2 regions of the Leeia speluncae genome follow, and region 1 is predicted to be linked to the other one. Evidence: predicted binding sites of a transcription regulator. Region 1 holds the regulator's gene; the other holds the start of a gene.
What was found. The regulator HrcA, encoded in region 1, represses chaperone genes, less so after heat shock. The targets are predictions, from matches to a motif close to ATTAGCACTCGNNNNNNNCGAGTGCTAAT.
Positions count from the first base shown of each region.

Region 2: a site for HrcA is predicted at 2,593-2,621, ahead of LIN78_RS04575 (co-chaperone GroES). Genes of this name have one in related genera too.

Region 1 is NZ_JAJBZT010000007.1:115,472-121,679, forward strand. Features, by position in the region: gene LIN78_RS13265 (hypothetical protein) at 1-228, opposite strand, end outside; gene recN (DNA repair protein RecN) at 358-2,013, opposite strand; gene LIN78_RS13275 (NAD kinase) at 2,046-2,921, opposite strand; gene hrcA (heat-inducible transcriptional repressor HrcA) at 3,078-4,097, shown strand; gene hemH (ferrochelatase) at 4,174-5,268, shown strand; gene LIN78_RS13290 (hemerythrin domain-containing protein) at 5,439-5,843, shown strand; gene LIN78_RS13295 (GNAT family N-acetyltransferase) at 5,934-6,208, opposite strand, start outside.
Region 2 is NZ_JAJBZT010000002.1:330,429-336,636, reverse strand. Features, by position in the region: gene bioA (adenosylmethionine--8-amino-7-oxononanoate transaminase) at 1-1,151, opposite strand, end outside; gene LIN78_RS04585 (hypothetical protein) at 1,168-1,521, opposite strand; gene LIN78_RS04580 (RluA family pseudouridine synthase) at 1,561-2,493, opposite strand; gene LIN78_RS04575 (co-chaperone GroES) at 2,692-2,982, shown strand; gene groL (chaperonin GroEL) at 3,063-4,700, shown strand; gene ribB (3,4-dihydroxy-2-butanone-4-phosphate synthase) at 4,858-5,508, opposite strand; FMN riboswitch at 5,612-5,751, opposite strand; gene LIN78_RS04560 (Bax inhibitor-1/YccA family protein) at 5,863-6,208, opposite strand, start outside.

The DNA.
Region 1 (6,208 bases):
GGCAATAGAGACAAAAAAGTTGAGCGTTTCATCGGTCGCCATCTTATGCAACGTAGAATCCACTGCATGACGATAGGCAACACTATCATCCCGATCGCAGCCTTCTAGGGCGCTTACAAGGTAACGAAGAAAGTGTTTTCTCTGATTAAGACTCGCAGTGCTTGCCCCTTTTTGCTTGAGCAAATTAAGGTAAGCATCGAGTGAAGTTGGTTCTTGCTGTGCTGGCATGATACTGCATCTTATTAGTAGTTAATTGCAGCCTAGATGGAAACTACACTTTATGCAAGCTACACACCGATGTCATAGTGAAAACAATGCAGTTTTTTGAGATTTGTCAGGTAATTTGCTTGCGAAGGATTAGTAAGCAAGCATTTCTTTGGCGTGTTGACGAGTAGTTTCGGTGATTTCTGCACCACCTAACATTCTGGAAATCTCTTCAATTCTCTCCGATTCACCCAGCACATGGATGCGACTAGTGACCCGATCATCGACTAGTCCTTTGCTGACTTGCCAGTGATGATGTCCTTTAGCGGCAACTTGCGGGAGGTGTGTGATGGATAATACTTGGTACTCTTTACCAAGTGCTTGCAGTAGCCCGCCAACCGTGTCGGCCACTTTGCCACCAATACCGACATCCACCTCATCAAAAATAAGCGTTGGTACAGAGGCAACCGCAGACATGGCAACTTGAATGGCAAGGCTAATACGTGATAATTCACCACCAGATGCCACTTTGGCTAAGGATTGACCGGGTGCGCCGTGGTGGCTAATTCGGTATTCAATTTGCTCCAAACCAAAAGCATTGGGTTCATTTAGTGGATTTAATGACACCTCGAACCGAGTTCTCTCCATCGAGAGTAATGCAAGAGAGCGGGTGACGGTGTCTGAAAGTGTCTTTGCTGCTGCTTTCCGTGCTTCAGAAAGTTGTTTGGCCTTACTATCCAATAATTGGCGATTTTGTTTCACTTCTGCCGTTAAACCGGCAATGTCTGCAAGTGCCGCCGCTTTTTTGCGTGCAAGCAAGGCTTCTTCTAAGACACTATAGAGTGCTTCTGGCGTCGATTTGAGCTTTCTCGCCATGGTATGAATGTCTGAAAGCTGTTCATCTAATTGCTTAAAGACTTGCGGGTCTAGTTCTTGACGACCAGCGTAGTGACGAAGCGAATAGGCGGCTTCTTGCAATTGAATCAGTGCACCCTCGATTAAATCACTCGGTTCTTTGAGCTGCGGATCGATTTCGACCTGATCTTTCAGCTGATTCAAATAATGTGTTAATTGTGGAATGATGGCTTGAGACGACTCTTGTAATAGGTCGGAGCCTTGGGTTGCCACTTCTTCTAGTGCACTAGCATGGCTCATTCTGGTGTGGTTTAGCACCAGTTCTTGGTATGCCTCGGTTGGAATGGCTATGGGCTTTAACTCATTAATTCGCCATTCAATCTGCGCTAAGACTTCTTCTTGCTTGCTTTGATTGGCTAGCGCTTCGTTTAGTGCGGACTCAGACTGCTTCCACACTTTGTAGTATTGATTGACCGCTTCTGTTAGCTGAGTGCATTCACCAAACGCATCTAGCATCTGCCTCTGGTAATCTCCCCGCATTAAGGATTGGTGGGCATGCTGTCCGTGAATATCAATTAACCATTCACCAATTTCCTTTAGCTGCTGAACCGTGGCGACAGTGCCATTAATAAACGAGCGACTTCTGCCTTGTTTATCTAGCGTTCTACGCAGCACCAGCAACTGTGTGTCTTCCCCTTCGAGTTGATTTTCAGTGAGCCATGTAGCGACGTGCGGCATCTGCTGGATATCAAATTCTGCAGTAAGATCGGCTCGCTCTTGGCCTAGGCGAACCATGCCACTATCGAACCTACCACCTAATAGCAAGGATAGGGCATCGATTAATAGCGATTTCCCCGCGCCTGTTTCACCGGTGAGGACGGTAAATCCTTTAGAGAATTGCAGTTCTAAACGATCAACAATGACAAAATCACGAATATTCAGCGTTAGCAGCATAGTCTATTTAGATGATTGTGAGCGTGAATGGATTAGAGCAGTTGCTCGCCCCAATGTAGTTTTTCTCTAAGGATATCGTAGTAATTGTAATTGGTTGGATGAAGCAGGGTGAGTTTACGTTCTGAGCGCTTAATAAAGATGCGGTCAGTTTCTTTTAAATCGATGTGGGATTGACCATCAAAATGCACGCGGCTTTCAAAGCCTTTTAGCATGACGACTTCAACCTGGCATTTATCACTCACTGCAATCGGGCGGTTTGTCATGGATTGCGGGCAGATTGGTACCAGTGCAATCGCAGGAACGGATGGATGCAGAATCGGTCCACCAGCGGCTAGCGCATAGGCGGTAGAACCAGTTGGTGTGGTCACAATAAGCCCATCTGAGCGTTGGCTATAGACAAACTGACCATCAATAAAGATTTCGAACTCGATCATTGCGCCGAGTGCGCCACGGCTAAATACGACATCGTTAAAGGCGGTACCTGTTGCGATGGTTTGGCCGTCTCTTTGAACCGATGTTTCCAGTAAGATGCGTTCTTCCGAAACATATTGGCCTTCTAGCATATCGCGGAAGATATTCATCATGCGGTGCAGAGGGACATCGGTCATAAAGCCTAGGCGGCCATGGTTGACCCCAATAAGCGGGACATTGTGACCTGCTAGTAGTCTCGCAATTCCTAATAGGGTGCCATCGCCACCAATGACAATCGCTAGGTCTACCTTGCTTCCCATCTCTTCACGAGGGATGCGTGGGTAGTTGCCCGCCTGATTATTGGTCACGGCTTCAGCGTCCAAATAGATCTCTAGCCCCTGATCTGAGAGAAACTCAGCCAGTTGCATAACCGATACTTGAACTTCAGGCGTACGGCGACGCCCGACAATGGCGATACGAGGAAAGATTTTGTCCATGGGCAGCATTATAAGCATAAGCGAATCAAATGTTCCAGAGCGTTCCCGCAAGGCTAGCTGATTATGGATACGAGTGATTTTCCTGCCGTTTTTTGGTAAATTGTCAGAAGCCAGTCAAATTAATATTTGTTTTCCCAAAAAGGTACGTACACCATCATGATCAACCCCAGAGCGCAACAACTCTTACGAGTGCTGGTTGAGCGTTATATTGAGGACGGTCAACCCGTGGGTTCCCGTACACTTTCACAAGCTTCAGGCATGGATTTAAGCCCTGCTTCTATCCGAAATGTGATGTCTGAATTAGAGAATTTAGGGTTTGTGGCTAGCCCACATACTTCTGCTGGGCGTATCCCTACGCCGCGCGGGTATCGCTATTTTGTGGATACGCTCTTAACCAAAAGACCGGATATTAATGAAGAGTTGCGCCAGCAGGTGGAGTCTCAGTTTAACCACGATACGCCACAGCGTTTAGCATCTACTGCTTCTCATCTGTTATCTGAATTAACGCAGTTTGCCGGGGTGGTCGTGACACCTAAGCGAACTAACTTAGCGATACGCCACATTGAATTTTTGCAAATGGGGCCATCTAAAGTGTTACTCATTTTGGTGGCGACGGATGGCACTGTTCAAAACCGTTTCTTGCAAATGGAGCGAGACTATTCTGCAGAAGAATTACTCGAAGCAGCTAACTTCTTAAATAAGCATTATGTGGGTTGTTCGTTTTTGGTAATGCGAGAGCGTTTGCATGCTGAACTAAAGCAACTGCAAAGTGATGTGACGGCATTAATGAACGCAGCCTTAGAAGTGGGCGAGTCGGTGATTAGTGAGCAGCAGGAAAATCTGGTGTTAAGCGGTGAGCATAATCTCATTTCTAGCGTGGATTTATCTCGTAACGTTGATCGATTGAAACAGTTGTTCCTTGTGTTTGAACAAAAGACGGCATTGATGCAGTTATTAGATAACAGCCAACGTGCCGAAGGGGTGCAACTCTTTATTGGTAGTGAGTCTGGGATGATTCCGCTTGAAGAGTGTTCTGTGGTGACCAGTAGTTACCGGGTAGACGGTGATATTGTCGGCACTTTGGGGGTGATTGGCCCAACGCGTATGGCGTATGACCGCGTGATCCCGATTGTAGATGTCACTGCGAAACTATTATCAAATGCTTTGTCTCAGTAATGAATGATTGTCTATCATTCAAACGATTCAACCATCATGTTTCTCGGTGCAAACCGAACCTCTTACCTGAGTGCCTATGTCTAAGTATGTAACCGAACCACCTTTTGAGCATGGTTCCGAGAAAAAAATTGGCGTTTTATTAGTTAATCTAGGAACGCCAGAAGCGCCTACTGCCAAAGCGGTAAGGCCGTACTTGCGAGAGTTCTTGTCTGATACACGGGTTGTGGAAATTCCAAAACCTGTTTGGTGGTTGATTTTAAATGCGTTTATTTTGCCGTTTAGACCAAAACAATCTGCATTAAAGTACGCCAGTATTTGGACCAATGATGGTTCGCCGTTAATGGTCCATACCACTAAACAAATGAAACTATTAAAAGGGCTGATTGGTGAACGCCAAGGTCCGGGTTATGTAGTGGACTTTGCGATGCGCTATGGTAAACCTTCAGTTGCTGACAAAATGCAGCAACTGAAGAGAGAAGGCTGCGAGCACATTGTGGTGCTGCCACTCTATCCGCAATATGCGGCAAGTAGTGCGGGTTCTGTCATGGATGCGGTTGGCCGTACGATTCAGATGATGCGTAACCCGCCTGTTGTGCGCTCCGTTAAACATTTTCATGATCATCCTACTTATATAGAAGCATTGGCGAAGCAGGTGAAAAAACATTGGGCATTAAATGGTCGTGGCGACCATTTGCTCATGAGTTTCCACGGCGTGCCTAAAGCGACATTAACCAAGGGCGATCCTTACTTTTGCGAGTGTCACAAAACGGGTCGCTTATTAGCCGAAGCACTTGGTTTGGCCAAGGGGGCATACACGATTGCTTTCCAGTCTCGATTTGGGAAAGCCGAATGGGTAAAACCTTATACGTTTGAAGTATTGCATCAGTTAGGGAAAGCCAAAACACCGAAGCTGGATATTATTTGCCCGGGATTTGTTTCTGATTGCCTAGAAACGCTGGAAGAAATTGCGATGGAAGGCAAGGCAGAGTTTGTTGCAGCTGGCGGTGGTGAATATCGTTATGTGCCTTGTCTGAATGAAGAAGAGGGATTGATTGAAACCCTTTATCAGTTAGTCCAACAAGAAGTGCTGGGCTGGGAAAAAGTGTTGCCGTCACCCGCTGAAAGAATGAAGTCACGGGAAGTGGCAAAGGAAAAAGGTGCTAAGCAATAAAGAGAGGATTCTCTAGCTTGGCGATATCTTCGTCAGGTTTATGTTTAAAAACGACAAAGCACTTGGGGCGAAACCTCAAGTGCTTTATTTATTTGACGATGGTCAAATGAAATTTTTCTTGTCAAGCGTATTGTTGGCGTCAATCAGATCATTTAATCAAGGGGAACGCCATGAGTACGCTAGCCAAAATGCACACAGAAGATCACTTTGCTTGTGAACGCCATTTACAAGCATTGATTATTGCCGCAGATACCAAACAAACAACTGACTGTTTGCGCTCTTTGGACTCTTTCCGTGATGAGTTTTTGGCACACCTTGCGATGGAAGAAAACTCGATTTTTAATCGTATTGTAGAGGCGATGCCAAATACTGAATCGACGATTAAAAAACTACGTAAAGCACATGATGAAATGCGCGTTACCTTAGACAATATTGCAAAAAAGATGGTACTACAGGATTTTGCAAACCTAGCTGAACTGTCTCGTGATTTACAGCGTAGCCTTCAAGACCATGCTAACGATGAAGAGAAGCTATTTATTGCAGTGGGTGAAGTGATTGCAAGCCATTCACACTAATCATTTTAAGTCATTCACAGTAATGCAAAACGGCCTTTCTAATGTGGAACAGGCCGTTTTTATTTGAAGCGAACCAACCATTCACTCTTTTTATGTGTGACTTGCAATCGATTGGCGGATTGCTTCTAAACGCTGTTTTTGCTGCCCGTTTTCATCAAAGTTAGCATGAGCTAACCATGCGGCTAATGCGGCTTTCACGGTTGGCCATTCGGAATCGATGATAGAAAACCAAGCGGTATCACGGCTTCTTCCTTTATAGACAATCGCTTGTCTAAATATCCCTTCAAACTGAAACCCGAGGCGTAAGGCCGCCTTTCTAGAAGGTGCATTGAGGCTATCGCACTTCCATTCGTATCGGCGGTAGC
Region 2 (6,208 bases), on a different contig from region 1:
TTGACTTCAAACGCCCAAATCATGCCGGCGCCTGTGGTGCCTGCTTGGCGGAAGTGTTGCACATAAGGCAATTTACGAATCGGCTCAGCTAGTGCATTAATCCGGCTCGCAATTAAACGGTTTTGCGCGAGTACATCGGTATGTTCAAACAGCTCTAAGGTGGCTAGTGCTGCACTACAGGCTAATGGGTTGCCGGTGTAAGAATGCGAGTGCAGAAAACCTTTTCGGATATCTTCATCATAAAACGCGCCATATAAGGTATCGGTGCACATGACGACAGACAATGGCAGTACACCGCCGGTAATCCCTTTCGATAAGCAAATTAAATCTGGCCAAATGCCAGCTTGTTCACTCGCAAAAAAACTACCAGTGCGTCCAAAGCCCACAGCAATTTCATCGCAAATCAAATGCACATCGTATTGATTACACAAGGCACGTGCACGCTTCAAATAGTAAGGGGAGTACATCGACATTCCCGCCGCCCCTTGAACCAACGGTTCTACAATCAGCGCCGCCGTTGTTTCGTGATGTTCTTTCAGCCAGTTTTCTAAATGTTCCGCTGCATCGGCCGCAATTTGTTCGCTGCTAAGTTGTGCGTTTGCGCGATTATCCGGTGCAGGGACTTCATGAGAGGTTTTCACGAGTGCTGCATAGGTGTCTTTGAAAATTTCTACATCGGTAACAGACAATGCACCAATGGTTTCTCCATGATAACTGTTGGCTAAGTGAATGAACTGCGTTTTGTTGGGTTTGCCGACATTACGCCAATAATGAAAGCTCATTTTTAGTGCCACTTCCACTGCGGATGCGCCATCAGAACCAAAAAAAGCATGGCCAAGTGCACCGCCCGTTTTCGCAGAGAGCTTTTCTGCTAATTCGACAGCCGGTGCATGCGTGAAGCCTGCGAGCATGACATGGTCTAGCGACTCTAACTGCGCATTAATACGCGCCTTGATATGCGGATGTCCGTGTCCAAATAGATTCACCCACCAGCTAGACACGCCATCTAGATAACGTTTGCCTTCAAAGTCATACAACCAAACGCCTTTAGCGCGATCAATTGGGACAAGTGGAAAGGTTTCATGGCGTTTCATTTGGGTACAAGGATGCCAAACGGCATTCAGGCTTCGTTTAATCCATTCGCTATTCATTTGCACGCTCGTACCCTTAAAATTTATTTTCTTTTTTGTCGATGGTCGAAAGAATATCCTCGGTTAATTTTATTCTCAAACCTTCAGGCATCTCAAAAGTATTTCTGTCCCAGCCTTCTAACGTTAGTACCGTATCTAAACACGCTTCCATTTCTGCGTGTGCCTTGCGGACTGATGCGGCTATTTCACTGTGAACCCGTACTTCGTTTTCTGTTTTTGAGGTATCAGATAGACAATTTTGTTGGTATTCATAAAGGCCGCGCAGGGAGGCAATCGAGACACAAACTTGAGCGGGGCAAGCACATTGGTAAAATAATGCCTCACTTCGAATTTTTTCTATTTGTTCATTCGAAAAGCGAATTGCTAGCATGATGTTATCCCTCCTTCAGTATTACTTGACTAAGTTGAATCATAAACCTTCCATGCCGTTGAGATGTCGTTTACTGACGAAATGCCTAGTCATATGGGTAATGGGGTCAATAAATTCAATAGATCTTGCGAGTAACTGTAGTGGCTTAGAAAAATCATCGCCTTTATCGGGCAACATAATTGGGTAGAACGGGTCGTGCAAAATAGGAATTCCCAAGCTAGCTAAGTGCACGCGTAATTGATGCTTTCTTCCTGTGTGTGGTTTTAGTTGGTAAAGTGCCCAATCGCCAAATCTTGCCAAAACAGACATTTCCGTTTCACTGTTTGGTTCTCCAGGCACTTCTTTCATCGTAACAAAGTGATCTCCATCCACCATTTTGCTTTGGTGTACGCGTGGAAAAGAGAGCCCATCTTTCCATGGCGCAATCGCTTCATACGTTTTCTGCACTTCTCTCGCTTCAAATAGGCGTTGGTACTTTCCTCTTAACTCTGGCGTTAAGCAAAACATCACCACCCCAGCTGTTTCTCTATCTAGACGATGAATCGGCGTAATGTCTTGGTTATTTAACGCTGCACGTAATCGGATCAGCAGTGTTTCTTTTAAGTAATTTCCGGCTGGAGACATCGGCAGAAAGTGCGGTTTATCGACGACAAGCAGATGCGCATCTTGAAATAAAATCTCCGCTTCAAAAGGAATGCGAGGCTCTGCTTCCACTTCACGGTAATACCAAATTCGCTTACCTGCCTTGTAAGGGGTAAGTAAATCAATTGGCAAGCCAACTTCATCGACAATTTCACCATTAGCTAATCGCTTGCTGAGAATAGATTCGCCAATGACCGCAAAGCGATCGAGCAAAAAAGCATAAATAGTGGGCCAGTTGCCTTCAGGAAGCCAAGCGTAGCTAGGCGCAATGCCATCTCTGACAGGAAGCGGGGAAGGTAAGTCGCACAGACGAACAGCAGGTTTTTTCATACATCAAATTGTAAATCAAAGCCGTTACGCTAGGGGAAATGCAAAAACACAAAAAAGTTTTCATTTTCCCTCTTGAAAAGGAATAAACCCGCCCATATCATTAGCACTCGCAGGGGTCGAGTGCTAAATAAAACCGATGCCCGTAGAATACTTACCGCATACGAGCGTGTTTTCTCGTTAATTATCAAGGAGTTAGTTATGAAGATTCGTCCGTTGCACGACCGTGTAATCGTAAAACGTCTAGAAGCAGAAGAAAAAACTTCATCTGGTATCGTACTACCAGGTAGCGCGACCGAAAAACCAGACATGGGCGAAGTGATCGCTGTTGGCGCTGGCAAAATCCAAGAAAACGGCGCTGTACGTGCGATGAGCCTAAGCGTTGGCGACAAAGTGATTTTCGGTAAATACAGTGGCCAGACCGTTAAAGTTGACGGCGAAGAGCTACTAGTGATGCGCGAAGAAGATGTAATGGGCGTGGTTGAAGGCTAATTGGTGGCGTTGCCCCAGTCTTCCCCGTTAATTGATCTTTCGGTTAATCGAATTAAATAATATATTGGAGTTAAGTAAACATGGCTGCTAAACAAGTCAAGTTTCACGATGATGCACGTTCTAAAATGGTTATTGGCGTTAACGTTTTAGCTGACGCTGTTAAAGTAACATTGGGACCTAAAGGCCGTAACGTTGTGTTGGATCGTGCTTTCGGCGCGCCTACCATCACTAAAGACGGTGTTTCTGTTGCTAAAGAAATCGAACTAAAAGACAAGTTCGAAAACATGGGCGCACAGCTAGTGAAAGAAGTTGCTTCTAAGACTTCTGACGTAGCGGGTGACGGTACTACTACTGCTACCGTATTGGCTCAAGCTATCTTGCAAGAAGGCATGAAATACGTTGCTGCAGGTTTCAACCCTACAGACCTAAAACGTGGTATCGACAAAGCAGTTGTTGCTTTGGTTGAAGAACTACGCAAAATCGCTAAACCAACTACAACTTCTAAAGAAATTGCACAAGTTGGTTCTATCTCTGCTAACTCTGACACTGACGTAGGCGAAATCATCGCTAACGCAATGGACAAAGTAGGTAAAGAAGGCGTGATCACCGTTGAAGATGGCAAATCTTTGAACAACGAACTAGAAGTTGTTGAAGGTATGCAGTTTGACCGTGGCTACTTGTCTCCATACTTCATCAACAACCCAGAAAAGCAAATCGCTGCTTTGGATAACCCATTTGTGTTGTTGTTCGACAAGAAAATCAGCAACATCCGTGATTTGCTACCAGTACTAGAGCAAGTTGCTAAAGCTGGCCGTCCACTATTGATCATCGCTGAAGACGTAGAAGGCGAAGCACTAGCAACGCTAGTTGTGAACACCATGCGCGGTATCTTGAAAGTAGTTGCTGTTAAGGCGCCTGGTTTCGGTGATCGTCGTAAAGCAATGCTAGAAGATATCGCTATCCTTACTGGCGGTACCGTGATTGCTGAAGAAGTTGGCCTAACCCTAGACAAAGCTGGTCTAGAGCACCTAGGTCAAGCAAAACGTATCGAAGTAGGTAAAGAACTAACTACGATCATCGATGGTATCGGCCAAGCTGACGCTATCCAAGCACGTGTTGGTCAGATCGATCGTCAAATCGAAGAATCTACTAGCGATTACGACCGTGAAAAACTACAAGAACGCAAAGCTAAATTGGCTGGCGGTGTTGCAGTGATCAAGGTTGGTGCTGCTACTGAAGTAGAAATGAAAGAGAAAAAAGCACGCGTTGAAGATGCATTGCACGCAACTCGCGCAGCAGTTGAAGAAGGTATTGTTGCTGGTGGTGGCGTTGCGCTACTACGTGCACGTGCTAACTTAGGTGCAGTTGCTACTAGCAACACAGACCAAGAGCAAGGCGTAAAGATCGTTCTAAAAGCGATCGAAGCTCCTCTACGTCAGATCGTTGCTAACGCAGGTGACGAGCCATCAGTTGTTATCGCTAAAGTATTGGCAGGCGAAGGTAACTTCGGTTACAACGCAGCAACTGGCGAATACGGCGACATGGTTGCTAGCGGTGTGCTAGATCCAGCTAAAGTAACTCGTTCTGCATTGCAGTACGCAGCTTCTGTTGCTGGTCTAATGTTGACTACTGACTGCATGATTGCTGAATTGCCAGAAGACAAGCCAGCAATGCCAGCAGGCATGGGCGGAATGGGCGGCATGGACGGCATGATGTAATCTGCCGTATCTACCCGATACGCTCGGTCAGCCATGTTGCTGACCAACACAAAAAACCCGCTAAGCAATTAGCGGGTTTTTTGTTGTCTATTGGTGTTGATTTACGTGTAACTAATACGAAAAGCAAAACAAATAGAACGGTCGCCATTCGCCCCTGTTAATGGGTTAGTGCAATGGCTTGAGTCGCATTTGTCTGCTGTTTCCACTCCACCAAGTCAGCAATCGATAACATCGGTAACTGGTTATCCTCGCTATAACGATGCAATTGTTCGCCACGCATCATCGTGCCATCTGGGTTCATTAATTCGCACAGCACGCCCGCCGGACTAAAACCTGCAAGCGTAGCAAGCTCAATAGACGCCTCTGTATGGCCTCTACGTGCCAATACGCCACCAGCGTTCGCAATCAGCGGAAAAACGTGTCCTGGCCTTGCTAAATCGCTTGCTTGCGCATTGGTTGCTACTGCCGTGCGAATCGTCTGCGTTCTATCAGCAGCAGACACGCCAGTCGTAATCCCTTCTTTGGCTTCAATAGTGACAGTAAATGCGGTGCCATATTGGCTTTCGTTGTTGCTCACCATGGGGGCTAGTTGTAAGGCGCGAGCTTTTTCTTCCGTTAGGCAAAGGCAAACAATACCGCTGCCATCACGAATCATCCTTGCCATTTCGGGGATGCTAATCGCATCTGCAGCCAAAATGAGATCGGCTTCATCTTCGCGATCATTATCGTCAGTCACAATCACAGGGCGACCCGCTTGCAACGCCAGAATAGCCGCAGAAATACGTTGGGAAAGTAGAGAAGAATGCATGTTGACGGTCCTCGTATAAAAAGAGAAACACGCCTAAAGGGGCTTGTAAAACAAGTAAACGCAGACGAGCATACGCCAAACGCGTAGGCGCACCCGTTTCCGTTCTCATCTTCTTTCATCCGGACTATAACCGTCGGCTCTGGAGTTGCACCAGATCTGCTGACCCTCTATCAGAGGCGCTCGCGGGCTTAGCAAGTATGCTTTACCGCCGGTGGGGAGTTTCGCCCCGCCCTGAAGACGCAAAAAAATCATTCATATATGAATGATTCATTACATTATACAGATTGCGAGGCAACAAAAAAGGCCGGAGACCGGCCTTGTTTTGTCAGGAGACGAAGTCTCTAGAACGTTTGCTTAGTCACGGCTGTTGCCAGTCAAAGACAAAATCAGGAATAGCAAGTTTTGGAACAAATTGTAGATATCCAAGTAAATCGCTAAAGCCGCAGAAATATAGTTTGTCTCTCCACCATTGACCACACGGCTTACATCGTAAAGCATGTATAAGCTAGAGATCACCACCATGGCTGCTGATAGTGTCAACGCCAACGCTGGTAGTTGTAGCCAAATGTTCGCAATACCTGCGACCAACGCCACAATCAAACCAATAAACAGAAACTTACCTAAAGAGCTGAAATCGCGTTTGCTAACTGTTGCAATGGTAGACATCGCCAAGAAGGTAACACCTGTACCACCCGCTGCT